2 regions of the Bacillus sp. es.036 genome follow, and region 1 is predicted to be linked to the other one. Evidence: riboswitches for the same ligand, from Rfam matches in the RefSeq annotation. Region 1 holds a riboswitch; the other holds the start of a gene.
The links. Region 1 has a riboswitch for FMN ahead of ATG70_RS21895 (ECF transporter S component). Riboswitches for the same ligand answer to the same signal wherever they lie in the genome.

Region 1 (15,597 bases):
AGAAGTGGATACGGCTCTCTTTCCTGCCCTTTCGGTAGCAGAAAATATTTGGGCTGATTCCGTTAATCAATCTCCTTTTAAACTTTACTCATCTAAAAAAGAGCGCAAAAAAACAAAGCAATTACTAGCGACACTGGGGATCCCTTTGAATCCAGATAAGCTTGCTTCCGATTGCACACTCTCGGAAAAACAACTGATTCTGATCGCTCGTGCAATGGCTCATGATGTTCAATACTTAATCCTTGATGAACCTACCGCGCCACTTAGCATAGAAGAAACACAACTTTTATTCCACCTGATTAACAGCTTAAAAAAGAAAGGTGTCGGTATTATCTATATTTCTCACCGTATGCCTGAAATCGAAGAAATAAGCGATCGATTTACGATTTTACGTGATGGTAAAGTTCATCTCACAGCTGAAACAAAGGCGGTATCAGCCGATGAGATTATTACCAATATGCTTGGTTCAGCGATTGGAAATAAGAAAGAACGAAAAAGACAAGTATCAAACCACACGTTATTTCGAGCTGAGAATGTTCATGTTCCAGAAACCGAAAAAAATATCAATTTGGAATTAAATCATGGAGAAATCATTGGCGTCGCAGGACTTGTAGGTGCGGGTAAATCCGAAACCGCCTTATCCTTATTTGGCGCCTCAAAGCCTCAAAAAGGGAAGATTCACCTTCATAATCGTACGTATCGTTTTCGCTCTCCTAGTGACGCCATTAATGCGGGTGTTTGCCTTATACCTGAAGAAAGAAGAAAAACAGGGATTTTACTGGATTTTTCGTTATCAGATAATTTGACGCTTCCTTCATTACGCCGTCACTCAAAAAATGGCCTACTCAACCGTAAGAAAGAAGAAAATTATGCGTCCAACCAAATCAATCAGCTTGGTATAAAAGCTTCTTCCACTCGGCAACCGATTCATCACCTGAGTGGAGGAAATCAACAAAAGGCGGCGATCGGAAAGTGGTTAGATGCAAATCGAAACGTATTTCTATTTGATGAACCTACTAAAGGCATCGACGTTAAAGCTAAATCTGAGGTATTGTCTCTCATAAAGCAACTCGCTGATGAAGGAAAAGGGATTCTCTATTTTTCAAGTGAAATCGATGAGCTTTTGGAGATTTCCGATAAAATTCTTGTTATGTACGACGGAGAAATCACAGCGACCTTAACTGGTGATAACATGAATCAATCAGCCATTATGCAAGCAGCAACAGGAGGTACAACAATTGAAATCAGCAGCTGAATTAGCACATACACAGAAACAAAATGCTCTCGTCACACCTTTTAAAAATAAAATAGTTCATTTTTTTGTGAAATACGGCACACTGCTCGTCATATTAGCGCTTATTGTAAGTTTCACCTTGTTGAACGATCGGTTTCTAACCTATAGTAATTTCGCTGATATACTTCGGTCCATCTCGATTGTTACGCTTGTTGCACTCGGGGTAACGTTTACACTTATTGTAGGAGGATTTGACCTTTCAGTTGGATCGACAGTTAGTTTAGCAACCATTGCAAGTGCTGCCTCCCTCGTATGGTATAGACAGGAGCTTCTTATAGCCCTTCTTATCCCGATTCTTTTAGGAATAGTCATTGGTTTGATCAACGCATTCATTACAATCAAAATCAGAATCCCTGATCTTCTTGCAACACTTGCTGTCATGTATATTGTAAATGGTATTCAATTAACTTACACAAAAGGCTTTTCAATCTACAATAATATGCCAATGGATGACGGTACAACGGCACCAGGCAAGTTTATCCCCTCATTTCTCTTTATTGGACAAGGGGAAATAGCAGGCGTCCCGTTCCCCGCTATTTTTATGATTTTTTGTGTCATATTGGTTCACCTTTTCCTTACGTATACGCGTGCTGGTCGATTGCTTTATATGACAGGAAGTAATCGCGAAGCAGCAAGGCTTTCAGGAGTTGCTGTGCAGCGATACCGTACTCTCGCTTATGTGTTAAGCGGACTATTTGCTAGTATTGCTGGCATTGTACTCGCATCTCGTATTGGTACAGGCCAGGTTTCTGCTGGCGCCCCACTTCTAATGGACGGTGTGGCTGCAGCATTAATTGGCTATTCTGTACTCGGTGCTGGTAAACCAAACGCACTCGGTACTTTTGTAGGGGCTGTCTTGATCGGCATTCTTCTCAATGGATTAACGATGTTAAATGTTCCTTACTATGCTCAGGATATTATTAAAGGGACCATTTTAATAGGGGCACTTGCCTTTACGTTCTATCAAAACAAGCGCGAAATTAAAATGTAAAAGAAGCGATGCACTGCATCGCCTTTTACCAATTCAAGGGATAATTCCCTATAGGAAGACTCGTTTCTCCTGAAAAATAATGTTCGTGGTTTTCTTTTGACACCGTTTCCCCGCTAAACTTATGATAATGACCACCCTTTGCTAATAAAATGGGTGGTCCAGATTCTACGCTATAGCGATGTTGATGGCCTTCCTCTTCTATCGTTATCCCTTCAATTCGATGAACATGCTGATCAAAAGAGCTGCCGTTTATAGGAAAACTGAATCCTAAAATCTGAAAATGCTGATGATTAAACCGCTTTTCTAAATTCCCTTTAAAATAATGAGCGTGAGCTTCTGGTAATTCAAATCCCTTAAACAAAATTTCTCCTCCTTTCTTCCCATCTAGCATGTATGCAACTCAAACGCTTAACTCGTTTATTCGAATAGGAGAAAAGCTTAGAAGTAGAAATGACAAGGAGATCCATGTGAAAGCACGAATACCATACATAGATCAATTAACCTTAGCTAAAGAGAGGTGACATATGTCTTCTTTCCATATTTATGGACATAGAGGTTCGTCAGGTACACACCCTGAAAATACACTCATTTCTTTTCAAGCGGCTCATAAAGCTGGTGCTCAAGGAATCGAGCTCGATGTTCAATTAACGAAAGACCTTGTACCTGTTGTAATTCATGATGAACGACTAGAGCGTACGACAAATGGCATTGGTTTTGTAAAAGACTTCCTATACGAAGATTTAGTTCGACTAGACGCCGGTCAAGCTTTCTCAAGTCGCTTCCAGGGAAACTCTATACCTTCTCTAAAAAGCGTTTTAGAATGGATTACTTCCACCTCCCTTATGTTGAATATAGAGCTAAAAAATGGTCAATTTCCTTATGACCACTTAGAAACAAAGGTACTTGAATTGCTGACACATTATCAGCTTTATGATCGAACCATTATCTCTTCCTTTAATCACTATAGTATTCAGCGGCTCACTCAAAAAGGCTGCAAAGTTGAAACCGCTATTCTCCTCATGGAAAAGTTAGTTGAGCCGTGGGATTATCTTCAACGAGTTGGTGCCAATAGTATCCACATTGAGTATGGTGCGATTGATGAGTATTTTATAACTAATACACATAAGCGCGGTATCCCTGTTCGTGCTTTTACTGTCAATGATCCTCATCAAATAGCTGCGCTCAAAAAAACGGGATGTTCCGCAATATTTACTGATTTTCCTGCAGTTGCGATGCGGTCCATATAACTCCCTTCTTTAAAAAGGGCGTTTGCCTATGTCCCCAATCTTACTCTTCCACATAGGTTAGTAAGGAAGCGACACATATTGACGGGAGGAACGAGACGATGAGTGGATATGGATACGGTCAAGGTTTCGCGTTAATCGTAGTTTTGTTTATTCTTTTGATTATCATTGGTGCATCTTACATTTATTAAAAAAAAAAGACTTCCGCAATAATAAGCGGAAGTCTTTTTCATATTTGGGGGAATTAACAATCTCACTAAATTAAAGTGTAGTATTTGGAGATGTCTTCGGGTTCACTGTTGTGCTACCAGGTGTACGCGTTTCACTGCCAGGAATGTTTGTTGGCTCATATTCATTTTCATTCGAATCTGTTACTTCCTGACCAGCATCCTTCACTTTACTTCCAATATCCTTGAGATCTTCACTTGCTTCTCTTGCTGAAGAAAGGACTTCAGTTGAATCTTCTTTCACTTGATTCACCTGGTCTACCACATCATCATTCACCTTTTCATAGAGGGCTTGAGCATCATTCATTGCTTCTTTTAAAACAGAAGAAGCTGATTGAATCCGATCCATCCAGTCGTCTTTCACTTCGCTCGGATTTTCTTTCACACGAGTATAAAATCCTTTTGAAGAGTCCTTGAACGTGCCTGCTGATGATCTCACTTTATTTCTAGTAGTTGAATCAAGCATCGCTACCGCGCCACCTACAATAGCACCTACCAAAATACCTTTTACAAGCTTACCATTCTTTTCATTATTTACAGTCGTAGTCGTTGTTTGCATGATGATTCCTCCTATTATCTTTCTTAGTTTGCTTAGCTATTTTTTTACTTTCCCTTTATGTTAAAAGCTAAACTAATAAATTTGGCCTGAACTTCCAACTTCGCATTGGAAAGTTCCTCTGTTATAATAGACAACGTTGAATGACAGCAGTTCGTAACCTTCCTGCTTCATCAAAACTAAAGGAGGATTATTAATGAATAGTATGGATAAAGCTTGGCTACCCTCTTCTGGTCCGATGCCTCGCCCAGAGAGTGTGGAGCAAGCAAGAGAAGTGATAAAAAACGAATCATTCGATGCACCGAACGTACAAGAAATTACGTTTAATGCACTTGAATTTACAGCGGTTTGCCCTAAAACAGGACAACCTGACTTTGGTCGAGTTGAGATTTCTTACGTACCTGATGAGAAATGCATCGAGTCTAAATCTCTGAAATTTTATCTCTGGTCTTATCGTGACGAAGGAAGCTTCTGCGAGACGCTCGCTGCACGTATTGCAGACGATGTTGTATACGCAATTGACCCTTTAAAAGTAACCATTACGGTTTATCAATCAGCACGTGGCGGTATCGAACTTAAAACGACAGCCATTCGTGAGAAAGCAACGCAATAAAATGAAAAATCAATTCATCGACCGAAATCTTGTCCTGTTTAATGTTCTGTTTGCGACCTCGATAGTGATCGCAAACGTCCTAGCAGGAAAAGTGGTGATGATCGGAAGCTTTGTCATCCCAGCGGCCGTTGTGATGTATGCCTTTTCGTTTCTTTTCACAGATATTATTCACGAAAAATACGGTAAAGAAGAAGCGAAACGAACGGTTCAGTACGGCTTTATCGCTCAGATTTTCGCAAGTATCATGATCTACCTTGGTATGCTTCTTCCAGTAGCACCATTCGCAGCCGATACCCAGGCTGCTTATGAAATATTACTAGGTCAAAACTACCGGTTTGTTCTAGCAAGTCTTGCTGCGTACCTCGTGTCTCAACACGTTGATGTCTACGTCTTTTCTCTGTTAAAGAAGCGAACTTCTGACAGGCATAAATGGCTACGTAATAATGTAAGTACATTTACTTCTCAGCTTTTAGATACAACGATTTTCATTACAATTGCCTTTGCAGGGACTGTTCCTAACCTATGGGTGATGGTTCTCTCTCAATTTGTCATTAAAATGGCTCTGGCTCTTTTAGACACGCCAGTTTTTTATCTTCTTACAAGATTGACTGATACAAAACAGCAAGTTAACAACCAAAACCCCCTGGATGCATAATCCAGAGGGTTTTTCGTTTACAATCCATTTTGATTCGCTAATGTCATTGTTACGGTTTGCTGTTGTCCATCACGATAGAACGTTACTTCCATTTTGTCCCCAACTTCTTTATTCGAGTATAAATACTTCCGTAGAGAAGCTGAATCTTTTACTTCTGTATCATCCAGCTTAATAACTACGTCCCCTTCTTTTAAACCCGCTTCCGAAGCAGGTGAGTTAGGTGCAATTCCCATTAATACGACTCCACTTTCTACATCTTCCGGAAGATTAAGCGTGCCAGTCCAATATTGCGTTGGCACTTCTGCTAATGAAGCAGGCGTTACACCCATTACGGGACGTTTCACTTCCCCAGTCATTTCAAGCTGCTCAATGATTGGCTGTGCATCCTCAATTGGAATCGCAAATCCAATACCTTCTACTGTTTCTTCGGCAATTTTTGAAGAGTTAATCCCGATCAACTGCCCTTTTATATTAATTAATGCACCACCGCTATTGCCGGGATTAATTGAGGCATCCGTTTGAATCACATCTGCTTCGTAATCAGGCTGTCCATTTTGGTCAAGATCCACGGGAATGGTACGACTTGGGTTACTAATAATTCCCTGTGTTACAGACCCTTCGAGGAAACCTAATGGATTACCGACTGCAATGGCTGGTTCTCCAGTTTGAAGATTTGATGAGGAACCAAGTTCTGCGACGGCCTCGACATCTTTTGCATAAATTTCTAAAACAGCTAAATCCATTAATGCATCTGTTCCAAGTACCTTTGCTTCAGCCTTTTTTTCATTACTTAACGTTACTTCTACCGAAGAGGCGCCTTCGACTACGTGATTATTTGTCACAACATAGGCCTTACCACCTTCATTCTTATAAATCACTCCAGACCCAGACGATGCTGCTTGACCTGATTGACCCGAAGGATCTTCTAAAGAAAAACCACCGCTCTGATAGCTTGTTATACTAACTACTGCATCCTGTGCCTTTTGTACAGCTGAAGTAATATCTGAGGACACGTTATATGCCACATTCGAGGTTTCTACATTTCCGCTAGCTGTTACCGCGTCTTGATTCGTTGATGGCTGGTCTGTGTTAGAGACATAAGGCGCAGCAACAAGCATGATGGATGCTCCTACAATGGCGCCAAACGTACTTGAAAGAAACCAGTTCCTTCCACTTTTTGTTTGTTTCATTCTTGTTTCATTATTATCATAGTAACCCATGAATCGGTCACCCTTTCTCCCCTTTGATTTGTTTATAGTCTTATTTTAACGAGAGGTGACGGTGATTTCGCAAATATGTGATAGTTTTGATATTGTTTGATATTTCACGTCATTTCATAATGTAATTACCCTGATTAGTTGATCCATTAACACCTGAGTCTGCTGAGTGAAGAGGAAATTTTAGAATAGGGTGGGCAGATTTTTTATCAACTACAAAAAAAACCCTGCATCGGCAGGGTTTTACATATATTCATTTTCTTTTATAAACTTTTCTTCATCAATTTTGTTTTTTAGGAGATGCGGTTCTACTGTTAATTTAGATAAACCAATGCGGTCCATCACGTTGTTCATCTCTTCTTTACCCTCATTACTTTCCTTATCTGGAAAAGCCCAGCTAACGAGAGCACTAGCCATTTCAATGGCGTATCCTTTATTGCGATAGTCAGGAATTAAATGATACCCAACTTCAAGATTGTTTGTCGCTTCTAAATTGTTATATCCCATCGTACCAATGACTTTTTCATCTGAAGTATGAATTAATATTCCTTCCCATCTATGGCTTGAAATAGTGCCATCAGTTAGATGAAAAGGTAAAAATTGTTCAAACTGAACGTTATTAAATTCTTCCGGTACTTCGACATGCAAAAGCTTTTCTAGTTCCTTCTTATTTGTCATTGCTTTGATCAAATCAAAAGAGAAAGGAATGATGGTCAGACGATCGGTCTGAAGATAAGGCATTTTCTCTCAAAAGTCCTCCTTGTGAGTTTATTTCATGTGGTTGAAAATGACTTTTTACACTATACCTTATTGCTTTACTTACTGTAAACCATACCCCGTACAATCAATAATAAACGAAATCTTCTCATTATTACGCTTGCTTTGTCCAGCTTAATAATAGGATATGCACTTCATAAGAAAAAGCTGCTACAAATGTAACAGCTTAATGTGTTCTTTTTGAATCTTTCACAACTTCCTCTTCTTCAAATTCAGCAAGACCATTATTCAATAGCTCTTTATACTTTCCAGCTATTTCTCCCGAAATGATTTCTTCTTGTTCTAGTTGGTTGATCTTATCATACTGAGCGTAAAGTGAGTGCTTTCTTAACGTTATGAGCTGACTTTTCTTAAGCTCCGGATACTCCTTTAACAAGACCTCAAGTTCTCGGTGACTTTTATCAATTTCATCCTGGTAACGATTTAGCAATTCAGAATAAACTGGTTCAGGTACGAAAAGCTGCGTCTTTACTTTCTTAATCTCTGCTACTCCCGCTTCATAACGATGCAAATTAGCAACGATATGTTCATACTCTTTTGAACCGCTGTGCTTTGCTCTTAGACCAAAATAACTAATGAGTGGCTTAATGGTTAATCCTTGTATCACTAAAGAGAATAAAACAATACTGAAGGTAAGAATTAACACCGTATCTCGTCCGTCAAAATCGCCTGGTAAGCTAAGAACAAGAGCTATCGATAAAGAACCTTTTAAACCTCCCCAGTTAAGAACATGTCTCCATGACCATGGAAGGCCTTTGACGAATAGCGTACTGCCATAAACCGCAATACTTCTTCCAATAAGCACGATTAGGAGCGCAAGACCAATTGTTCCCCACTGATCAGAAAAGTTGATACGTGTAATCTCTAGACCAACCATGAGAAACACAATTGAATTCGCTAGCAATGCAGCTACGTCCCAAAAGTTATTAATATTTAATCGGGTAGTTGGACTCATACCTACTCTTGAGCCAAAGTTACCAAACGTTAATGCTGCTACAACGACGGCAATAACACCGGAAACATGAATGCTTTCTGCAGTTAAATAAGAACCGTAGAAAAGAAGGATACTAAAAATAATTTCAAGTGGATAGTCATCAAAGTACTTCGTAAGGATGGAAATGGCATAGCCTAAACCACCACCGACCAGTAATCCACCCGCTACAACTTTTACAAATTCAAAAGCACCGCTCGTTAGTCCTCCCCAGCCCATATCGAGATAGGCTAGAAGAGAAAAAGCAGATATTTTAAACAGTACAACCGCAAGCCCATCATTAAACAAACTTTCTCCTTCTATAACTGTTGAAAGCTTGTGATTTACCCCCATACTTTTAAAAATCGATAATACACTAACAGGATCAGTCGCACTCATTAATGCCGCAAATACAAATGCTACTGGAATTGATAACCCTAGTAGAAAATGGGTAGAAAACCCAATCACTAGAAAAGAAAGAAAGGTTCCCCCAAAAGCCAGAGCGAGGATCGGCTTTTTGTTTTGATTTAAATGCTCAAAAGGTAATTTCAAAGCGGCCTCGCCTAGAAGCGCTGGAAGGAAAATCGTTAAAATAACGAAATTAAAAACGTCTCCCTCAGTAATAAACATTTTAAGCGGCTCAAGTACCGGAATGTTAAATAATCCAATTAATGTTCCAATGATGACGAGGGCAATGGGATATGGTTGCTTTAGTTTTTTTGCAATAGCCGTAATACCAGCCGCAATCATCGTAAGAATAAGTCCGAGTTCAAATATGTGATGCATATCTAAATGTTCCATTTTGCGCCTCCGATCCTTAATCTGCTTTCATTATAACCATTATCAAACAAAATTGGGAAATAACTCAATCACTTATTAAGCAACAATAGTTTTTCCCCCTACAACACTCTCTTCTTTTTCCTTCTTACTATTTCCATCATTCGATCATTCATCCTCCTTCCCCTACCCTCTTTCCTTTAGAACAAAGCAAAAAAAAAGAAGAGTTCTGCTTGAACTCTTCTTTCAATCGTTTAATTGACGCCAACTTGATTCCATGCGTTTGCGACTGAATTATATGTCGAACCTGTTCCATAAAGATCAGTAGTCGCTTGAAGTAACGCCGAACGTGCTGCACTAAAGTTCGTTGTAGGTGTCATATAAAGACTTAATGCGCGGTAGTAAATTTTCTCGGCTTTTGTTTTCCCGATACTTTGAATCGTTAAATAAGCTGCTTTATTTGGAATCCCACTATTTGTATGCACACCACCATTATCTGAGGAAGTATAATAGTAGTCATCCATATGTGACGGTTGTCCATATGCTTCTGGATTTGATAAGCTTCTTAGCGCATCCCCTGACTTGTTAGGTGTGTAGACATCTTCACCCATAAGGAAATCTCCAGGTTCAACGAAATAACCAAAAACATCCGACATTGATTCGTTAAGTGCCCCTGATTGATTTTGATATCGAAGACCTGCAGTTCTTTCAGTCACCGCATGAGTAATTTCGTGTGCGACAACATCAAGGGCTCCTGACAGTGGTGCGAAAACTGACCCATCACCATCGCCATATACCATTTGTGAACCATTCCAGAAGGCGTTGTTATAATTCGAGCCATAATGTACGGTTGATCGAATTGTTGCTCCATTATTATTAAAGCTATTGCGATTATGAGTATTCTTATAATAGTCATACACGACTCCGGCATTATAATGGGCATCAACTTCAGCACCTTGAGAGCTAGAGGTAAACGCATTGTTACTATCTACCGCATAGCTTCCCGGAAGTGACGTTCCATTATTAGCCGTTCTCGTTTCAATAACGCCGCTCATTGGCTTTGTTGTGTCATAAAGATAATACGTGCCATTTGAGTAGTAAGTATTGAGAGACTTATAGTTTCCGAGAATGCCATACCCATATCCTGTTTCTGCACCGTCAGCAACTGCATTATAAGCATCTACAACCGAGCCATCCCGAGCGTCAACATAGACCTGCCAGTTTGCTGGATACGGATCAATGAACTGAAGCTGCACTTTATAAGTAAGATAATATTCGTTATCTTTCTCATAAACGACCTGTTCACTTTTCTCTACCATATCAGAGACATCGGACTTTCGAACAAAGCTCGGCTCATCTGTAACGACGTTTTGAGGTTTTACATCAATATGTTCCCATGCTTTTTTAACTGCATCTTTTTCTGAAAGCTTTGCTTCTGAACTTCCTTTATAATTCTGAGCAGCTTCTGGATGAAGGTTACCATTCACTGCTGTTACTTCGCCGTTTTCATCCGTATGTACGATGAATTTTGCGCTGTCGATTTCAACACCCTTAACTGTTTGAACGTACTCATAGTGTGTCATCCCTAATTCATCGGTTGTTTCATTTACTAGCTTTAGATCTTGTGTCTTTACTTTAAAAAGAGATTCATTCGACTTAAGGTATGATTTCACTGCCTTTTCTGTTTTCACGCTTTTTTCGGATAGATTACCAGATAAAAATGATGGTACCTTACGCTCTTTTTCCCAATCTTGTTTCACGATCTCCATTTTTTCAAGAGCTTGTTTCTGCTCCGCATTTAAATCTTTAGTAGAAGCGGCTGAAGCAGAAGGAAGGGCAGATCCAAATGCTAAGCCAGTTGCTAGAACAACAGCAATTCCTTTTTTCATTTCTTTTCCTCCATTTCGGAATAATTAGAATTTTTGGTACATTTGTAGATTATCACAGTATTTTAAGGATTTGTATTGGGAAATATGTAGGAAAACGTGAGTTTATTCGCTGTTTTTAGAGATTCAATTTCCCAATAACATCTTACGGAACGTCATGGTATAATCTTTTTGAAAGGAATTAATTGTAAAAATATTACTTTTATAGGTGGAAAAATGAAAATAAGACAGGCTAATGGCCTGCCCTATCAACGAATCATAACAAGTTCTCATTCTAATGTACTACGTTCCATATACTCCATTTTTTAAACGTGTAAGCTTTTCTCCCTTTGTTTTTTCAATAAAACAGGCGCCTTATCCAGTCCACACCTTCTTCTAATCTTACTCCCTTTCTTAAAAATGAAATAAATGTCACATAAGGAAATGACTTCATCCATGTAATTTCTCAACCCTCTTCGTTATCAATTCAATATAAACAATCGTTATTTCATGTGATCGTAATGAAATGAAATCCTTTTACATAAACTTGATACAACTATGAACAAGCAGGTGAACCTCTTATGTATAAAAAAATAGTTGCTGTTGTTATAGGAAGTATCTTAGTTGGCTCAGGTATCAATGCCTTTCTAGTTCCCAACCACCTTATTGATGGTGGAATGATTGGAATCGGCTTAATTGTAAAATACATATGGGGTTATCAAACCGGTCTTACCATCATTTGTTTAAGTATTCCTCTTTATATTATTGCGTTCCTCTACTTTCGCCCTTACTTTTATAATAGCCTCCATGGATTATTACTATCTTCTTTTTTTATTGATCTTCTTTCTCCCCTTCGATACGCCTTTTCTTTTCCTATTCTGATCAGTTCCATATTAGGAGGCTTTTTCGTAGGTACAGGGATTGGAATTATGTTGAAATACGAGACAAGTACAGGTGGAACAGATTTGCTCGCTCAATTTATCTCCCGCATCGTTACGTTAAATGTTGGAATCATCATCTTTCTAATAGATGGTCTTGTCATCCTTATTGGATCCAAAACCATTGGATTAAATGCTTCGCTCTATTCTGCTGTTACTATTTTTGCAGTTGGTATTGCTACTAGCTTATTAACTATTAAGAAAGAAGCCTTATAGAAGCGCTGTGAACTGACACAGCGCTTCACTTTTTTACTTATTTACTTTCTCCGTTCCCCAGTAATGTTCGCTAATGACATCTGCAATGGCTTTAACCGTTCGACTAAGTTGCTCAAGGTTATTGTCCACTCCACCCATTTCAATCAACATAGCATTAGGAGATAAGTCTTGATTATAAATGCCATCTACTCCTTTTCCTTTTTTACTAATTACCCCCCTGCTTAGCCCTGGAAATTCTGCTTTTAGCGCAGCATGTAATTCTTTTGCAAGCGCGAGATTCTTCTCGTAATTGGGATTTTCTTCTCCAATAACAAAAACTGTTCGAGCGTATTCCTCATTGTTAATTGTAACCGTTGTATCCTTCGCTCTTAATGAATCACGATGAATATCAATGAATAAGTTAAAATCATCATTGCTTGCTACCGCAGACTGTACGATCGTTCTCGATACATCATAAGCACTTCCATGCTCAAGGCCCTTTTCATTTAATAGGGCTCCCATGTTTGAATCGTCAACTTGTGCGCCTATCCCCCGATCCTCTAGTTCTTCACCTAACAATTTTCCAACTAGCGTAATGTTGGTTTTCCCATCGTTCGCTAAATCAGCATTTTTTTCCCCTTCAAGACCTAATAACGGCAAGTAAGACTCATAGCTATGTGAATGATAAATAAAGGCCACTTTCTTCCCATTCGTTGTTTGAAGCGGCGGTGTAACCTGATCTTTTGAATCTTGAATTTCTAATTTCTCCGTAGGTACCTCTCTTTCTTTAAGTAAATCATCCAAAGGTGGAGCGGATTCGACGGGAAGGTTGGTAAAATTCGTTCCCTCCCCAGCAACGTGGATTTTAGCATCATATAACGCAAAACCAGGGAGTTCCCCCCCTAGAAGACTCCTGATATCGCCTGGCTTAACGCTCGTAATAAATTGAAACATGACTAGAGAAAATGCTGGCGGCTCACTCTCTTCAGGTAATACCTGAGTTAAATAATGATTCTCAGTCCCCATTCCATATACCATCGCTTCTGTTGAAAAGCTTGTGATCCAATCATGTAGCATAGAAGAGGAGAGCTGGTATTTCGTTTCTGACGATGAAATCACACCTGCTACAATAAACAAAAAAATAAGTCCTGATACTGTAAAAAAAGAAATCAAACGAATTTGTCTACTGCTTGTATCACCAAACAGCCTTGGAGAGCTGCTTTTCATTTTATCTCCTCCCTTTCATTCACTTCACACTCTATGTCTATGAATTCGCACATTGAAATAGAAGATTTTTTTACTAGTTCTCATAGATACATAATTCAGGAAGAAATAAGCAAAATATATTTGATAATTGAATGTTAGAAAAGTATGATAAAGATGAGGATACAGGAGGTGAACAGAATGGGTAAATCATCCGCTTATATTACTGCAATAATTTTGTTCCTAGTTATGGTTGTAGGCTTTACATACTGGCTTTCCACAACCGAAGAACACGCTGGTGGAAACGAAGCCAGTCATGGTGAACAGGCCGAAGAAGGCGGCGGTGAAGAAGGCGGCGATTCCGCTGGAGGTGGAGAAGCCGAAAAAGTATTTGCACAAAACTGCGCGTCTTGCCACGGTGAGAACCTGGGAGGCGGTGCTGGACCAGCACTAGAAGCCGTTGGTGGTAAATATTCGAAAGATGAAATTCTCGATATTATCAAGAATGGTAAAGGTGGCGGCATGCCCGCTGGTTTGATTCAAGGTGAAGAAGCTGAAATGGTCGCTGCTTGGCTTGCTGAGAAAAAATAAGAACGCTTTCTTGAAACTCTCTATCTAAAAAGGTAGAGAGTTTTTTCAATACTTTTTGAAAGCGTTATCATAAAATAGCTTAGTTTCAAGATGTTATGATTGAGATATCCATCATTCCACTGTATAATAAAGCTGTAATCATTATAACGAACTATCTTCGGGGCAGGGTGTAATTCCCGACCGGCGGTGAAGGATATGCAATTCCTCAAGCCCGCGAGCCTGTTTTTTGGGCAGGATCTGGTGTGATTCCAGAGCCGACAGTATAGTCTGGATGGGAGAAGATGGTGGAGTAGTAAGCTTTCTTTGAAATTTAATAGAAGCTTGCTTATTTCCCCATGCCGTAACCATGAGCCCCATACTCATGGTTTTTTGTGTGCATTGGGACCACATCTCCTTTTTCGGTGGTTCGAAAAAAAGGGAGCAATGTCAAAATGAAAAGTGTCTCAAAAACGCAACGCATGATTGTAGTTGCGATGTTCAGCAGTATCTCATATTTATTAATGCTTTTAGATTTCCCACTGCCTGGATTTCCCGTCTTTCTTCAAATCGATTTCAGTGAAATTCCAGCGCTATTTGTTGCCATACTATACGGGCCAGTTGCAGGGATACTTGTAGAAGCGATTAAGAATTTCATTCACTTTGGGATACAGGGAAGCTTCACCGGTGTACCGATTGGCCAAATATCAAACTTCATTGCTGGAGTTTTCTTGATCGTACCAACTTCTTTAATCTTCCGTAAATTTAATCAAACTCAGAAAGGATTAGCACTGGGATTGACGCTCGGAACGATTCTAATGTCAGCGATGATGGGATTGTTGAACTATTTAATTATTCTTCCGGCATACACATGGTTTATGGGCTTTGAAGAAATGTCTGCTTCTGCCCGTCAGGCACTTGTATTAACCGGTATTACACCATTTAATCTACTAAAAGGTGCAATCGTAGCTAGTATTTTTGTTGCCTTTTTCATAAAATTAAAACCCTGGTTTGCTCGTCAAACGAGAGTTGCTTAACGATCAAAAACCGAACCTTATCTTGGTTCGGTTTTTTTGTTTTTTCAGCCATCATTAGCATGAAAGAATAGAATGTCCAAAAGGGATTTTTCCATTTATTGTCGAAATAGGTTTAAAAAGCGCTAGGAGGAATTAAAAATGCTATCTATCGATTGGTTAGAAAAGTCCACAATCCTCGATATCCAACAGGCTATGCTTGCTCATAAGTTTACTTCAAAACAGCTTGTTCAATTTTACCTTAATCAAATCGCACATCATAATCACAGAGTTAACGCCATTCTAGAAATTAACCCGGATGCATTAATGATTGCAGACTCACTTGATCGAGAGCGCAAAATGAAAGGAGCAAGAAGCTCATTACACGGAATTCCAATTCTACTTAAAGACAATATCAATACAGGTGATCATATGCATACAAGCGCCGGCTCACAAGCTCTAGCTACTTCCTACGGGAAAGATGACGCCTTTTTA
Region 2 (15,597 bases), on a different contig from region 1:
CTTATTTTGTGGAGGGTTGCTCGCATTCATATCAGCGAGAGGGGAGAAATGATTGTGAATTTATACGGAACGTCAGCAATTTCAGAAGAAGGCCATTTATCAGTTGGAGGCGTTGATACAATAAAATTAAGTGAAAAATACGGGACGGCCTTATACGTTTATGATGTAGCGATGATTAGAGAGAAAGCGCGAGCATTTCGAAATGCTTTTGAACAGGAGAAGGTCAACTACCAAGTAGCCTATGCTAGTAAAGCATTCTCTTGTATGGCAATGATTCAACTTGCTGAAGAAGAAGGCTTAAGTCTTGATGTGGTTTCAGGTGGAGAACTCTATACAGCTTTAAAAGCAGGGTTTCCGGTAGAACGGATTCACTTTCATGGAAATAACAAAAGCGAAGCGGAAATTCGAATGGCGTTAGATGCAAAAATAGGGTGTTTTGTTGTGGATAACTTTTATGAGCTAACGTTACTTGAACAATTAGCGGAAGAGAAAAATGTGGTTGCAAATGTGCTTTTGCGTATTACTCCTGGAATTGAAGCACATACTCATGACTATATCTTAACTGGACAGGAAGATTCAAAATTTGGTTTTGATTTACAAAGTGGTCAAGTGGAACAAGCGGTTGTTCAAGCAACAAGCATGAAAGCTATTCACCTTCTTGGTCTTCATTGTCACATTGGTTCTCAAATCTTTGAAACGAATGGTTTTGTAATGGCTATTGAGAAAATCTATCGTTATCTTGCTACGTGGTTTGAACTCTATGGGTATGAGCCAGAAGTTCTGAACCTAGGTGGAGGGTTTGGAATTCGGTATACTGAAGAAGATCATCCACTCCCAGTTGGAGACTATATCGAGGCAATGGTTAATGCTGTAAGAGCTCAGTTAGGTAATGAAATGAGAATCCCAGAAATTTGGATTGAGCCAGGACGTTCACTCGTTGGAGAAGCTGGCTTGACGTTATATACAGTAGGATCACACAAGAAAGTGCCAGAACTTCGTCATTATCTTGCAGTAGATGGAGGAATGACGGATAATCTGCGACCGGCCCTTTATCAAGCAAAGTATGAAGCAACGATTGCAAATCGCATGAATGAGCCGAAAGAACATGTTTATTCAGTTGCAGGAAAATGTTGTGAGTCAGGTGACATGTTAATCTGGGATTGCACATTACAGCGCGCCATAGCAGGAGATACGATGGCTGTATTTTCAACGGGGGCGTACGGGTATTCTATGGCAAATAACTATAACAGACTACCTCGACCAGCGGTGGTTTTTGTAGAAAATGGAGAAGCACAACTTGTCGTGAAGAGAGAATCTTTTGAGGATTTAATTCGTCATGACCTTCCATTAAAACAAGCGATTATTTCAAAATAACTTTGTAATAGTAGAAATGATAGGGAACAGCTTAAGTATGTGCTATAATGAAAGAGCTTTGAAGAAAATTGTTAGTGCAGGAGGATTTATTTATGAAAAAAGGAACAATTGCATTTGATAATGGAGAAACAATTGAAATTGAGTTTTACCCGGAAGCAGCACCGAATACCGTTGCTAACTTTGAAAAGCTTGCTAACGAAGGTTTTTACAATGGTGTAAACTTTCACCGTGTTATCCCAGGTTTCGTAGCACAGGGGGGAGACCCAACAGGATCTGGAATGGGCGGACCAGGCTATTCGATCGATTGTGAAACAGAAGGAAACCCTCATAAGCACGTAGCTGGTTCATTGTCTATGGCTCATGCAGGTAAAAATACAGGTGGAAGCCAGTTTTTCCTTGTTCATGAACCTCAGCCTCACCTTGACGGTGTTCACACTGTTTTTGGTCAGGTAACAGAAGGAATGGATACGGTTCTTCGTATTAAGCAAGGCGATGTGATGAAAGAAGTTAAGGTCTGGGACGAAGAATAGTTCAGACGCATCAAAACTAAATACTTTCCTTCGGGGTCGGGTGAAAGTCCCAACCGGCGGTGATGTCTAGCTAAAGCTAGCTAAGTCCGTGACCCGGTTGCGTAAGCAAACGGTGGATCTGGTGTGAAACCAGAACCGACAGTATAGTCTGGATGGGAGAAGGAAACTTATGACTAATCTCCTTTTGAATCGTAGATTCAAAAGGCTTATTTGGCATATAATTTTGACTCCCATAACACCGTTATGGGAGTTTTTTTATTCTCTTTCGTAACCACTAAGGAGAGTAGAAATGGAGCAAACACAATGAATCATAAGGATTTTATGAACACTGCTATTGAAATGGCTAAAAGTACAATTGGTCAAACACGTCCAAATCCTTCCGTTGGTTGTTTACTTGTAAAGAATGGACGAATCGTAGGGATGGGCGCCCATTTGAAAGCTGGAGAAGGTCATGCAGAAATACAGGCTCTGAAAATGGCTGGGAGTGAAGCTGAGGGTAGCACGGCTTATGTCACGCTTGAGCCGTGTAGTCATCATGGTCGCACGCCTCCTTGTTCGGATGCTCTTATTCATGCAGGAGTTAGCGAAGTTTATGTGGCTAGTCAGGATCCGAATCCACTCGTAGCTGGTCAAGGCGTGTCCAAGTTACAAGCTGCAGGGATAAAGGTAACGATTGGACTATTAGAGGAAGAAGCACTTAAATTGAATCGGATGTTCTTCCATTATATCTCTCATAAACGGCCATACGTCACTTTAAAAGCTGCGGCAACGTTAGATGGGAAAATTGCTTCACATACTGGTGATAGCAAATGGATAACAGGAGAAGAAGCTCGGAAAGATGTACATGCTTTCCGTCATCAGCATGACGCTATTTTAGTAGGAATTGGAACGGTTCTTTCAGACGATCCGTCCCTTACGACTCGATATGGAGAAGGTCTTTCTCCGATCAGAATTATCCTTGATCGTAATCTGAGGATTCCTTCTGATGCAAAAGTGATAAATGATCAGAAAGCGGAAACTTGGATTATAACAACCACACAGGCTGTGCTAAAGAGTGATCGAGCATTTCCCGCACATGTTCAGGTGCTAGAAGTAGCTAATTCAGCACTTCCTATTGAAGATGTATTAGCTCTCCTTGCGGTGCGAGAAATTACTTCCATTTTTGTGGAAGGCGGATCTGAAGTGCACGGTAGTTTTTTGGAAGCTCGTACTTTTCAGCAGGTGATTACATACATCGCGCCTAAGCTCATTGGTGGAAAAGAATCTCCAACAGCATTTGGAGCTAAAGGATTTGAATTCATGAGCGAAGCGGTCGATTTATCGATTGAAAGCGTTGAACGCATTGGACAAGATATTCGTATTATCTCAGCAAGGGGGACTTCATAATGTTTACAGGTATCGTAGAAGAGATTGGCAGAGTGGAAAGTGTGCAGCAAGCTGGAGAGTCAATCGTGATGCAGATCGCTGCATCGAAAGTATTATCGGACGTTCATCTAGGAGATAGTATTTCGATAAATGGTGTTTGCTTGACGGTTACATCGTTTACAGATGCTTCTTTTTCTGTCGATATTATGCCTGAAACATTTCGTTCTAGTAGCCTGCGTCAACTAGCGCCGAATTCTTCAGTGAATCTTGAACGGGCTATGTCCGCAAACGGACGTTTTGGAGGTCACTTTGTTTCTGGTCATGTTGACGGTGTCGGGGAAATTACACGGGTCGAGCAAATTGATAACGCGATTTACTATGATATCTCCATTCCTCGGAATCTGTTAATTTACTTTGTAGAAAAGGGATCCGTTTCGGTAGATGGCACAAGTCTTACTGTTTTTGGGATCGGGGAACACTCTCTTACAATTTCACTTATTCCTCATACTGTCGAAGAAACGGTGCTTGGTAAGAAAAGAGTGGGAGATACAGTAAACATTGAATGCGATATGCTTGGGAAGTATATTATGAGATATCTAGAACAAAGAAGCGGAACGAAGCCAGAACCCACAGCTTCACTAGGAAGCCAGTTTTTTGAAGACCATGGGTTTAAATAAGTGATGTAACAGGAGGTTAAGTCATGTTCCACACAATTGAAGAAGCCATTTACGATTTAATGCAAGGCCGGGTCGTTATTGTCTGTGATGACGAAGACAGAGAGAACGAGGGAGATTTTATTGCGTTAGCTGATAAGGTAACGCCAGAGACGATTAATTTTATGATCACTAAAGGGAGAGGGCTTGTTTGTACGCCGATTACTGAACAACGCGCGAATCAACTGAAATTAAGTCCTATGGTTGACCATAATACTGATTCTCACGGCACGGCCTTTACCGTTAGCGTAGACCACAAAAGTACAACCACTGGCATTTCAGCAGCAGAAAGAGCCACAACAATTCAATATCTCATCAACCCGGATGCAAAACCCGCTGATTTTAACCGACCAGGTCATATTTTCCCTTTAATTGCTAAGGATGGGGGAGTACTTAGAAGAGCGGGACATACAGAAGCAGCAGTTGATTTAGCTCGACTATCAGGTTCAGCCCCTGCTGGTGTTATCTGTGAAATTATGAAAGAAGACGGGGAGATGGCACGAGTCCCGGATTTAAAAGAGATCTCTGAAGAATTCGATTTGAAGATGATTACAATTAAGGATTTAATTCAGTATCGAAATCGTAAAGATGTGCTTGTTCAAAAGGAAGTAGAAATCGAACTTCCTACTGAATTTGGATCTTTTCGAGCTGTCGGATATTCAAACATTATTGATCAGAAAGAGCATGTAGCACTAATAAAGGGAGAGGTTATTCCTGATCAACCGACGCTTGTTCGCGTTCATTCTGAATGCTTAACAGGTGACGTCTTTGGATCTTTCCGCTGTGATTGCGGTCCACAGCTTCATGCAGCTTTGGCACAAATAGAAGAAGAAGGGCACGGCGTGCTTCTCTACATGCGTCAAGAAGGAAGAGGGATTGGACTTCTAAATAAGATGAAAGCTTATAAGCTTCAAGAAGAGGGTTACGATACCGTTGAAGCAAATGAAAAGCTTGGATTTAAACCGGATTTAAGAGACTATGGGATTGGCGCTCAGATATTGCGTGATCTTGGTGTTTCAAAAATGAACTTGTTAACAAACAACCCTAGAAAAATAGCGGGGTTAACCGGTTATGGTCTTGAAGTAGCGTCACGAGTAGCGCTTCAAATGCCTTCAAGAAAAGAGAACGAACGCTACCTGAAAACCAAACACAGTAAGCTAGGACATATGCTACATTTCTAATAAAGTAACGAAACTATAGGAGGTTATTTAAGATGGGACAAACATTTGAAGGAAATTTGGTTGGATCTGGATTAAAAGTGGGTATAGTAGTAGGAAGATTTAATGAATTTATAACAAGTAAACTACTTGGAGGTGCTGAAGACGCACTGAAACGCCACGGCCTGTCAGAAGATAACATTGATGTAGCCTGGGTGCCTGGGGCGTTTGAGATTCCTTTTGCCGCAAAAAAAATGGTGGATTTAGGTAAATATGATGCGATTATTACCCTTGGAACCGTTATTCGTGGAGCAACACCTCATTTTGATTATGTATGTGGAGAAGTGTCTAAAGGCGTAGCGAATTTAACAATGCAGACTGGCGTTCCAGTTATTTTTGGCGTATTAACAACAAATACGATTGAACAAGCTGTTGAACGGGCTGGTACAAAAGCTGGAAATAAAGGCTGGGATGCAGCAACTGCAGCAATTGAAATGGCGAATTTATCAAAATCATTTGAAGGTTGATTATCTGTTCATTTTTGGCTATGATGAGTATGGTATGCGGAGAAGGGTAGATAAAACTTGTGGAATACTCGGAAGTCATCAAGAATATTAGTGGATTCGTTTGTGCGTGATGGAAATGATCATGCTCACTGCGCTCTTTCGTTAGATGAGAAGAACATTCCCATCTAAGTTCGAATATGTTACAAAACGGAGAGCCAAGAATTACTTTAATGAGGGATAATCATGCTAATTCGTTATAAAAAAGCTCATGAGAAAATAGCCATGGGATTATTGAGTTTTATGCCAAATGAAAAAGATATTAAAAAACTGCAACAATCAATCAAAGACTATGAAGAAATGGATTCACTGCAGCTTTTTCTTTGGAAAGAAGAAGATATCATTGGATTGCTTGGAATTGAGTGGGTTAGCGAGAACGAAGTCGAATTAAAAGACATTAGCGTAAATCCTTCTCATCGTCATCAAGGGATTGGCAAACAAATGGTCGAAGCACTCCGTGAGATGCTCAGTGATGAAATATGTATTAAAGGAAATGAATATACAGGAACTTTTTTCGAACGGTGTCACCTAGAAGAGAATATGAAGTAAACGATTGATTATAAGCAGAAAAGGAACGGCTTAGCCGTTCCTTTTCTGCTGTTTTAATTGTTGTTGTTGCTTTCTTTCTTGGATAATATCTGATCGATCTCTTCTTGTGTGACGATCAATCAGTTCAATGTTAGCAAGATCACTTTTGCTGCCATAAATACAACCGAGTTCAAGACATCTATTTTGACACATGGTGATAAGAGCATTATTTGTAAGCGGAATTTCAAAGCTGTTATATGGCAAAGCTTCGTTGATTCGTTGAAGTTCGGAAGCGAGATTTTCAGAAAGCTCATCAACATTGATAGCTAAACTCTTAAGTTCTTCTCTTTCATTTAATACAATGCGCTTCGCATTCGTAATCATTCTTTTGGCACCAGTGAAGTTACCACGTCGATGATGGTAGAGTCCAACAGCAATTTGGATAAGGCCTACCCAATGAAGCTTACGACTTTCTCGAGGATCTTCCTTCCAATGTTCTTCAAGAATCTCATGACACTCAAAATAGTCACGAAGACCGTGGAAATGAGCCAGATATTCAATATAAGCTTCTGGATACATACTGATTCCTCCGTTTCTTTTGTAGTGTAGCACATGAGCGTGAGGCATCGAAAGTGCATCGCTTTATCAATCACATTTAAAGAGATCCGTCATCTGTTGTATAGTTGAAATATGATATAATCGGTATACTCGATGGACATGAATAAAGGAAGATGGAAAATGATGCAATATAATGTAAAAGTAGATGCATTTGAAGGTCCGCTGGATTTACTACTGCACCTTATAAATAAGTACGAAGTTGACATTTATGACATACCGGTCTCGCAAATTACGGATCAATATTTAACATTTGTACACACCATGCAAGAGTTAGAACTTGATATAGCGAGTGAATATCTTGTCATGGCAGCAACGTTACTTGCGATTAAAAGCAAAATGCTTCTTCCGCAAAAAGAAGAAGCAATATTGGAACAGGACCCGGACTTTGAGGATGACCCTCGTGATGAACTTGTTCAACGTCTTGTTGAATACAGAAGGTTTAAAGAAGCAGCAAATGATCTGAAGAAAAAAGAGTCTAGTCGAAGTTTGCTCTATGCACGACCACCTGCTGATATAAGTGAATACACCCAAGAAGACGATCAAACATCAATTGGGGATGTTACTTTATACGATATGCTTGCAGCATTTCAAAAGATGACGAGGCGAGTAAAGGATAAAAAACCAAAGCGGACCACAGTTCAGAGTGAAGAAATTCCAATTGAAGATCGGATGAATGATATCCGTCATCAGTTGCAAGGAGGCGCTAAGAGACGCTTTAGTGAGCTCTTTAGTGAAGCGGATCGCGGCCATATGATTGTAACGTTTCTCGCTGTTCTTGAACTAATGAAAACGAGAGATGTAGCATGTGAACAAGATCAAAACTTTGGTGAAATCATGATTTTTGAACGAGAAGGGAAGGCATCAGTGTGACGAATGAAGAAATAAAGAGCATCATTGAAAGTCTTCTATTTGTAGTAGGTGACGAAGGGATTACTGTCAAATCTCTTTGTGAAACTACTTCATTGGAAGAGGACACCCTTCTAGATGCACTAAAAGACCTGCAACAAGAATATGATGATAAAGATCGTGGTTTTAAGATTAGCTTCATCGGTGGGGGCTATCAGCTAACGACAAATGCTAAAAACGCGTCTTATATCGAGAAGCTGGTCGACACACCTGGTAATCATACGCTTTCGCAAGCTGCTCTTGAAACGCTTGCAATCATCGCTTATAAACAACCGATTACGAGGGTTGAAATTGAAGAGATTCGAGGCGTAAAAACGGATAAGCCTCTTCAAACTTTGATGAGTAAATTACTCATTAAAGAAGCAGGGCGAGCGGAAAAAGCCGGCAGAGCGATTCTTTATGGAACAACACGAGAGTTTCTTTTTCATTTTGGATTAAGCTCAATTAAAGATCTCCCGCCACTTCCAGATGGTAGCGAAGATAAGGAAGAGGAAGAAGCAGACCTGTTTTTTGAGAAGTTTCAGGAAATTCCAGAATAAACTTGCGTAATTGGTGAAGGAGGATAATCGATGAAAGTCGTTGATGTCACCTATGAACACCTAAAGAAAGAGCGTTCCAATTCTCCTGAGGATTCATTTGTTCGCTCTACCGTAACCTATGTTCAGGATGGAAATGAAAAAAGATTCCATGTCTTGTATCCTGCTATTTTTGGAGAAACGGCAAAGGCTAAAGGGATATGGGGTTATGATCTACCCTTACAGGAGGCTGTTGCTCTAAATTTCCTTTCGTTTTATCCAGGGAGAAAACGTCTCTATATCAATACTGAAGAAGAGTTTTTTCGCCTGCTGGATAAGTCGGATTTATCGCAACTTTACGCGAGTTTAGCTGAAATTAAGAAAAATAAGTCTACGACTTTTAATAATGAAAAGATGTCTCGAGATTGAGACATCTTTTTTCGTTTTGATAAGCAATGATACAAGAGAACTAATCCCGCTCCGCTAGAACTTCTTGTATAAAAAGCAGGAGGATTTCGGAAACTAGTTGAAAAGGTAAAAGGAGTAAAAGCCAATGATCCTATCAATCGGGAAATGTTTACCCCCTCATTGCCTCGAACAAACGGAAGCTGCCTCATTTGCAAAAAAACAGTTTGGTCAACATTTTAAAGACATTGAACGCCTGCTTCCTGTTTTTCAAAGTGCAGAAATTGATACAAGATATTTTGCGATGCCGCTAGAGTGGTACAGTAGCGGACCAACCTTCGAAGAAAAAAACGAAAAATACATTACGCTTGCTGTCGAATATGCAAAAAAAGCAGTAGAGGATTGTCTTCAGAATCCCGTTTATCTAAAAGAAGCTGTGAGTTGTGAAGATGTAGATGCGATCTTTTTTGTATCAACAACGGGAATTTCAACTCCAAGTATAGAGGCAAGACTTATGAATGTTCTTCCATTTTCCCTTCATACAAAACGTATTCCGATTTGGGGTCTTGGTTGTGCGGGAGGAGCTGCAGGCATAGCAAGAGCTAGTGATTACTGTCTTGCTCACCCGGAGCAGACTGTTCTTGTCATAAATGTAGAGTTGTGTAGCTTAACTTTTCAGCACGGGGATTATTCCAAAAGTAATCTTATAGGTACGGCATTGTTTGCAGACGGAACCTCTTCCGTTTTAATGATTGGAGAAAAGTCACCAATTAAGAAACGGTCCAACATGAGCAGTCTGCCAAAAGTAGTAGCGACACGCTCAACACTAATGAAGAATTCGGAAGACGTAATGGGCTGGGAAGTAAGCAATGAAGGCTTGCATGTTGTTTTTTCGAAATCGATTCCATCAATTGTTGCAAGTTGGCTTGAACCAAATGTTTTACAATTTCTTAGCTCAGAGAAGAAAACTACCGAAGAAATTAATTATTTTATTGCTCATCCTGGGGGGACAAAAGTGTTGACAGCTTACGAGGAAGCACTTGGGTTCAGTCGTGACATGACATCTGTTTCGCGAGATGTATTAAGAAATTATGGCAATATGAGTTCTGTAACGGTTGTATACGTATTGGATCAAATTCTACAAAACGGTTGTAAGGAAGAAGATATTGGACTTATGGCTGCACTTGGACCCGGGTTTTGTTCAGAGCTATTGTTATTAAAATGGGAAAAAGGAGGGGCATAAATGAGTCTTCTGTTTGCGGGGATTTTTAGTATTCTAGTTATTCAGCGTTTAGGTGAATTAATGCTTGCGAAGAGTAATGAGAGGTGGATGAAGGAGCGAGGAGCAAAAGAAATAGGCCAGAACCACTATAAGTATATCGTGATGCTGCATATCAGTTTTCTTCTTGCTGTCGGCATTGAAACCATATTACGTGGCTTTTCATTGTCGATCATTTGGACAATCATGTTAGGGATATTTGTTCTGGCACAATTTCTTCGTTTTTGGACAATCAAAAGCCTTGGACGGTTTTGGAACACGAAAATTATTGTTCTGCCAGATGCTAACGTTGTCAAAAAAGGACCCTACCGTTATATAAAACATCCAAATTATATGATTGTGGCCCTCGAAATCATTTCACTCCCACTTATTTTTTCCTCTTATATTACTGCGATTGTGTTTACACTTTTAAACGGGATTTTGTTATTGAAAGTCCGCATTCCAATTGAAGAAAAGGCGTTAAAAGATGTCACAGATTATCGAGTTGTATTTTCAAACGTAAACGAGGATTGATAGACATATCCCACGATTCATGCTCATAGACTTGTACAAATATAGAGCCTAAGGGACGTGGATGTCATGATGAACTCGTTGAAGACAAAAATTGGCGTCTTAATATTAATTGCAGCTCTGCTGTTTCTAATGATTCCAGGAGAGGCTTTTGCGAATGGGATTGGCGTTTCAGCAAGAAGCGCGATACTAATTGAACAAGAAACAGGAAGGGTCCTTTATGAAAAAGACGCGTATTCCCAACGAAGAATAGCTAGCATCACAAAAATTATGACTGCAGTTCTTGCGATTGAATCAGGCAAAATGAATGAGAAAGTAACAGTGAGCCATAATGCTGCTGGGACGGAAGGCTCCTCTTTATACTTAAAAGAAGGAGAAAAAATAACGCTTGAAAACTTAGTGTACGGTTTAATGTTGCGCTCGGGAAACGATGCCGCGGTCGCGATAGCTGAGGAGGTTGGTGGCAGTTTAGAAGGTTTTGTAACGTTAATGAATCAAAAGGCAGAAGAGATCGGGATGTCGAAGACGATATTTATGAATCCGCATGGTTTGGATGATCATGAAAACCATCTTTCAACAGCCTATGATATGGCCTTGCTAACTCAGTATGCCATGAATAACGAGACGTATGGAATTATTTCAGGAACAAAAGTACATAAGGCTCCCAACGAAATGGAAGAGTGGGATTATGTATGGCGTAATAAGAATAAGCTTTTAACAAGTTTATATTCGGATTCCACGGGTGGAAAAACTGGTTACACAAAACGAGCAAAAAGAACGCTCGTTTCAACTGCAGAGCGAGATGACATGACGCTTATTGCTGTAACGTTAGACGCTCCAGACGATTGGAATGATCACATTTCCATGTTTAATTGGGGATATGCGAACTATGAACTAACCCTTCTTGAGCCTAAAGGTAAGCTAAAGGACGTGAAGAAAGAACCATACAAGGATAACGTTACGTTAAGTAGAGATCTTTCTTATCCGTTAGCAGAAGATGAGAGGAATCAGGTTGAATCAACCATCCAACTCGTAGATCCACCGGATAAAAATAAATGGGATGAACTTGGATCGTCTGAGCCAGTCGGTATGTATTATGTGAAATTAAATGGTGAAACAATTATCAAAGCACCGATTATGTACGAGGGAGATAAGGAAGAAAACAAAGGATTCTGGGGTTTTCTAAAAGAGCTTTTTTCATTCGATACAGGTCGTGATCTCAATGGTTAATCTCATCTGGGCCGGCTTATTCCTGATTGGCATCCTTTATGCCCTTATTAATGGAACGATGGAAGAAGTTAATAAAGCCATTTTTACAGGAGCAGAAGAAGCCGTAGCGGTTTGTATTGGGTTGTTAAGTGTTCTTATTTTTTGGCTTGGTTTAATGAGAATTGCTCAGAAATCTGGTTTACTTGATCTATTAGGGAAAGGGTTTAAACCAATTGCTAGAAAACTATTTCCTGAGGTACCACCAGATCACCCAGCTATGGGCTATATTCTTTCCAATATGATGGCAAACATGTTTGGCCTCGGTAATGCGGCTACACCGATGGGGATAAAAGCTATGGAAGAACTTAAAAAGCTTAACGACATGAAAGACAACGCGACAAGATCAATGGTCACGTTGCTTGCTCTTAATACATCGAGCTTAACGCTAATCCCAACTACCGTGATCGCGATCCGGATGAAATATGGTTCTGTTTCGCCAACTGAAATAATAGGTACAACTATTGCAGCAACGGCATGCTCAACAATTGGAGCGATACTCATCGATCGTTATTTTTATAGGAGAAGTAAAGGGGGGGGTTCGACGTGAATATGTCGATTTGGATCATCCCTCTGATGATTGGGTTTATATTAGCGTATGGAACTTGGAAAAGAGTACCTACCTATGAAACGTTTGTAGAAGGTGGGAAAGAAGGACTTTCTATCGCTGTCTCGATCGTCCCTTATCTTGTTGGTATGATGGTTGCCATTTCAGTGTTTCGAGCTTCAGGAGCTATGGCTTTTCTAAGTAGTTTGTTAAAAGTTCCTTTAGAAGCAATTGGAGTGCCAACAGAAATAGTGCCGTTAGCGCTTGTACGTCCAATATCTGGGACAGGTGCGCTTGCGATGACAACGGATATTATTAGCACTTATGGGCCAGATTCGTTCATAGGAAGATTAGCTTCTACAATGCAGGGTAGTACCGATACAACCCTCTATGTCATTACGGTCTATTTTGGAGCGATCGGGATTAAGCGCATGGGGAATGCCCTAAAGGTAGGCTTACTAGCAGATCTTGTCGGAATTGCCGCAGCGATTTTGTTTGTTACTCTCGTCTTTGGGTAAAAGCCATCTCGCATGGCTTTTTTTAATGCTAACAGAAGGTTTGGAAAATTCTTGTTTGAGCATAATAAATGATAGAATGAATCTGTGCTTGAGGTTTGACTGTGACAAGAGTATGATGTTTTAGTGAGGTGAATTTAATGGAACGTTTGCAAAAAGTAATTGCTCAGGCTGGTGTAACTTCCAGACGAAAAGCAGAAACATTGATTGAAGAAGGTAGAGTGAAAGTAAACGGCAAAGTCGTTACTGAACTCGGGACAAAGGTATCTGAACGCTGTAAAATCGAAGTGAACGGGATTCAGGTAGAACGCGAAGAACCTGTTTATTTTTTGTTTTATAAACCAACAGGCGTCATATCAACAATAGATGATGATAAAGGAAGAAAAGCGGTTACCGATTATTTTCATGAAATCGAAGAACGTATTTTTCCTGTTGGAAGACTTGATTACGACACGTCAGGTGCTTTACTCCTAACAAATGATGGGGATTTTGCGAATAAGCTTATGCACCCAAGCTATCACGTAGACAAAGTGTATGTGGCAAAAGTGAAAGGCTTAATGAATAAAGAAACCATTCAAAAGCTTGAGAGAGGCGTACAGCTAGAAGATGGCAAAACCGCTAAAGCACGCGCAAGAATATTATCAGTCGATAAGCAAAAAGAAAAGTCGATTGTAGAATTAACAATTCATGAAGGAAAAAACCGTCAAGTCCGTCGTATGTTCGAAACTTTGGGTTATCCTGTCCAAAAGTTAAAAAGAGAACGTTACGGATTTTTGGAACTAACTGGAATGAATCCTGGAGATTATCGTGAACTAAAACCTTATGAAGTAAAACAGCTGCGAAACCAAGCTGTCACACAAAATTCAAAAAAACGATAAGGTTCCGTCTTAATGACACGTTATAGTGAGAGTAGTATTGCTTTGTTTGATTGGAGTTGGTTCGATGAAAAAGAAAAACCGGCTGATCGTGCGGACTGTTATATTGGCTATCGTCTTTATAGCAGTCGGCTATACGTTCTATACAAACTTTTTTGCAAATGAAAGCGGAATCGTACAGGCCGGAGATCAAGCACCTAACTTTATATTAACTGATTTAGAAGGAAATGAAGTTGAGCTTGAGGACTACAGAGGAAAAGGGGTCTTTCTGAATTTCTGGGCAACTTATTGTGAGCCTTGTAAAGATGAAATGCCTGCTATGGACAAGAAGTATAAAGAATACAAGGAAAAAGGTGTCGAAATATTAGCAGTGAATGTTTCAGAGCCTAAATTAACAGCAGAAAGCTTTGCTGATCGGTATAATCTTAGTTTTCCAGTATTGCTTGATAAAAGCAATGATGTAACAAATCACTATGGAGTGGGCCCAATTCCAGTTACCTTTTTAATTGATAAGGATGGAAAGGTTATTCAAAAAACGGAAGCTAGTCTTTCAGAGGAAGTTATTGATCGTTATATGAAGCGAATCCAACCGTAATGGGGTGTTCCAATGAGCAACAAAAACATCACCTGTGAATGCGGACATGTGAACCCTTATGGAACTGAGATATGCGAAGTATGTGGTAAACCGCTTAAAGGTGATTTAGATTCTAAGCAACTACTTAATATGAGATATGAAGGAAGTGCACGGAGGTCACAAACGTATAAAACAACGATTATTGATAAGATCTGGAATTTCTTTTCATCCGTTAAGGTAGGAATTTGGATCATTATTTTACTACTTGTCGCTTCCGCAATAGGCACAATTTTCCCTCAAGAAATGTACATACCGCCGCTGTCAGATCCGACAGTTTACTACAAAGAACAATATGGCGTACTTGGTCAACTCTATTATGACCTAGGTTTTCATAATTTATACGGTTCCTGGTGGTACATGCTCTTAATTGCAGCACTTGGACTATCTTTAATCGTTGCCAGTCTTGATCGCTTTGTTCCGTTATATCGCTCCCTAAAAAAACAGCGTGTTATTCGCCATGAGAGCTTTATGAAACGTCAGAAATACTTTGGTGTAACAGAAGTCAATGAAAATACGCCAGACTTGCAGGGCATTAAAGAAGCTTTAGAAAAGAAGAGGTATAAAGTAAAAGAAGAAGAAGGTCACCTATTCGCCGAGAAAAATCGTTTTTCAAGATGGGGACCATATGTGAATCATATTGGACTTATACTATTTCTGATCGGTGGCATGCTTCGCTTTTTTCCAGGAATGTATGTTGATGAAGTTCTCTGGTTAAGAGAAGGTGAAACAGAAAAAATAAAAGGTACCGAAGAAGCTTATTATTTACAAAGCGACGGATTTATATTAGAAACGTATGACAATAACGATGAAAAATTCAAAAATGCGATTGAAGAATCGGGACAAGCAGCGGTTGCGAAAAACTATCAAACTGACGCTGTTTTATATAAGCAAGTTGGTGAAAGAGTCGCGGGAACTGATCCTGAACTCGAGAAAGTGAAGGAGCATCCTATTCAAGTAAATAAACCGCTTAAGTTTGATGGTTATGCGATTTATCAAGTAGATTATAAGTTGAATGAACTACAAACGATGTCATTTACAATGGATAATAAAGACACTGATGAATCTGTTGGAGATCTTACAATTAATTTATATAATCCTGATAAATCATATGATCTTGATAATGGGTATCGCGTTGAAGTGATGGATTATTTTCCGGATTTCGAGTTTAATGATAAAGGGGAACCAACGACTAAATCGAAAGTTCCAAATAATCCTGCGTTTATCTTGAATATGGTTTCTCCTGAGCATCCAGATGGGGAAGTTGCTTTTGTTGCGATTAAGCAGAACTTAGAACCGC

Region 2: another riboswitch for FMN. It lies ahead of ribD (bifunctional diaminohydroxyphosphoribosylaminopyrimidine deaminase/5-amino-6-(5-phosphoribosylamino)uracil reductase RibD); the one in region 1 lies ahead of ATG70_RS21895 (ECF transporter S component).

Annotation. Positions count from the first base shown of each region.
Region 1 is NZ_PDIZ01000003.1:594,893-610,489, reverse strand. Features, by position in the region: gene ATG70_RS21970 (sugar ABC transporter ATP-binding protein) at 1-1,255, shown strand, start outside; gene ATG70_RS21965 (ABC transporter permease) at 1,308-2,285, shown strand; gene ATG70_RS21960 (YmaF family protein) at 2,311-2,646, opposite strand; gene ATG70_RS21955 (glycerophosphodiester phosphodiesterase) at 2,810-3,532, shown strand; gene ATG70_RS21950 (YjcZ family sporulation protein) at 3,631-3,720, shown strand; gene ATG70_RS21945 (YtxH domain-containing protein) at 3,791-4,315, opposite strand; gene queF (preQ(1) synthase) at 4,509-4,925, shown strand; gene ATG70_RS21935 (queuosine precursor transporter) at 4,927-5,580, shown strand; gene ATG70_RS21930 (S1C family serine protease) at 5,598-6,800, opposite strand; gene ATG70_RS21925 (GNAT family N-acetyltransferase) at 7,041-7,538, opposite strand; gene ATG70_RS21920 (cation:proton antiporter) at 7,741-9,345, opposite strand; gene ATG70_RS21915 (M4 family metallopeptidase) at 9,576-11,210, opposite strand; gene ATG70_RS21910 (YitT family protein) at 11,768-12,340, shown strand; gene spoIIP (stage II sporulation protein P) at 12,374-13,546, opposite strand; gene ATG70_RS21900 (c-type cytochrome) at 13,724-14,113, shown strand; FMN riboswitch at 14,263-14,400, shown strand; gene ATG70_RS21895 (ECF transporter S component) at 14,545-15,126, shown strand; gene ATG70_RS21890 (amidase family protein) at 15,265-15,597, shown strand, end outside.
Region 2 is NZ_PDIZ01000001.1:1,798,824-1,814,420, reverse strand. Features, by position in the region: gene lysA (diaminopimelate decarboxylase) at 49-1,374, shown strand; gene ATG70_RS09280 (peptidylprolyl isomerase) at 1,467-1,904, shown strand; FMN riboswitch at 1,927-2,072, shown strand; gene ribD (bifunctional diaminohydroxyphosphoribosylaminopyrimidine deaminase/5-amino-6-(5-phosphoribosylamino)uracil reductase RibD) at 2,208-3,290, shown strand; gene ribE (riboflavin synthase) at 3,290-3,946, shown strand; gene ATG70_RS09265 (bifunctional 3,4-dihydroxy-2-butanone-4-phosphate synthase/GTP cyclohydrolase II) at 3,970-5,163, shown strand; gene ribH (6,7-dimethyl-8-ribityllumazine synthase) at 5,196-5,666, shown strand; gene ATG70_RS09255 (GNAT family N-acetyltransferase) at 5,889-6,251, shown strand; gene ATG70_RS09250 (DUF309 domain-containing protein) at 6,282-6,809, opposite strand; gene ATG70_RS09245 (segregation/condensation protein A) at 6,972-7,718, shown strand; gene scpB (SMC-Scp complex subunit ScpB) at 7,715-8,293, shown strand; gene ATG70_RS09235 (hypothetical protein) at 8,324-8,698, shown strand; gene ATG70_RS09230 (type III polyketide synthase) at 8,823-9,917, shown strand; gene ATG70_RS09225 (isoprenylcysteine carboxyl methyltransferase family protein) at 9,918-10,466, shown strand; gene ATG70_RS09220 (D-alanyl-D-alanine carboxypeptidase family protein) at 10,533-11,693, shown strand; gene ATG70_RS09215 (nucleoside recognition domain-containing protein) at 11,686-12,279, shown strand; gene ATG70_RS09210 (spore maturation protein) at 12,282-12,794, shown strand; gene ATG70_RS09205 (pseudouridine synthase) at 12,932-13,669, shown strand; gene resA (thiol-disulfide oxidoreductase ResA) at 13,734-14,261, shown strand; gene resB (cytochrome c biogenesis protein ResB) at 14,274-15,597, shown strand, end outside.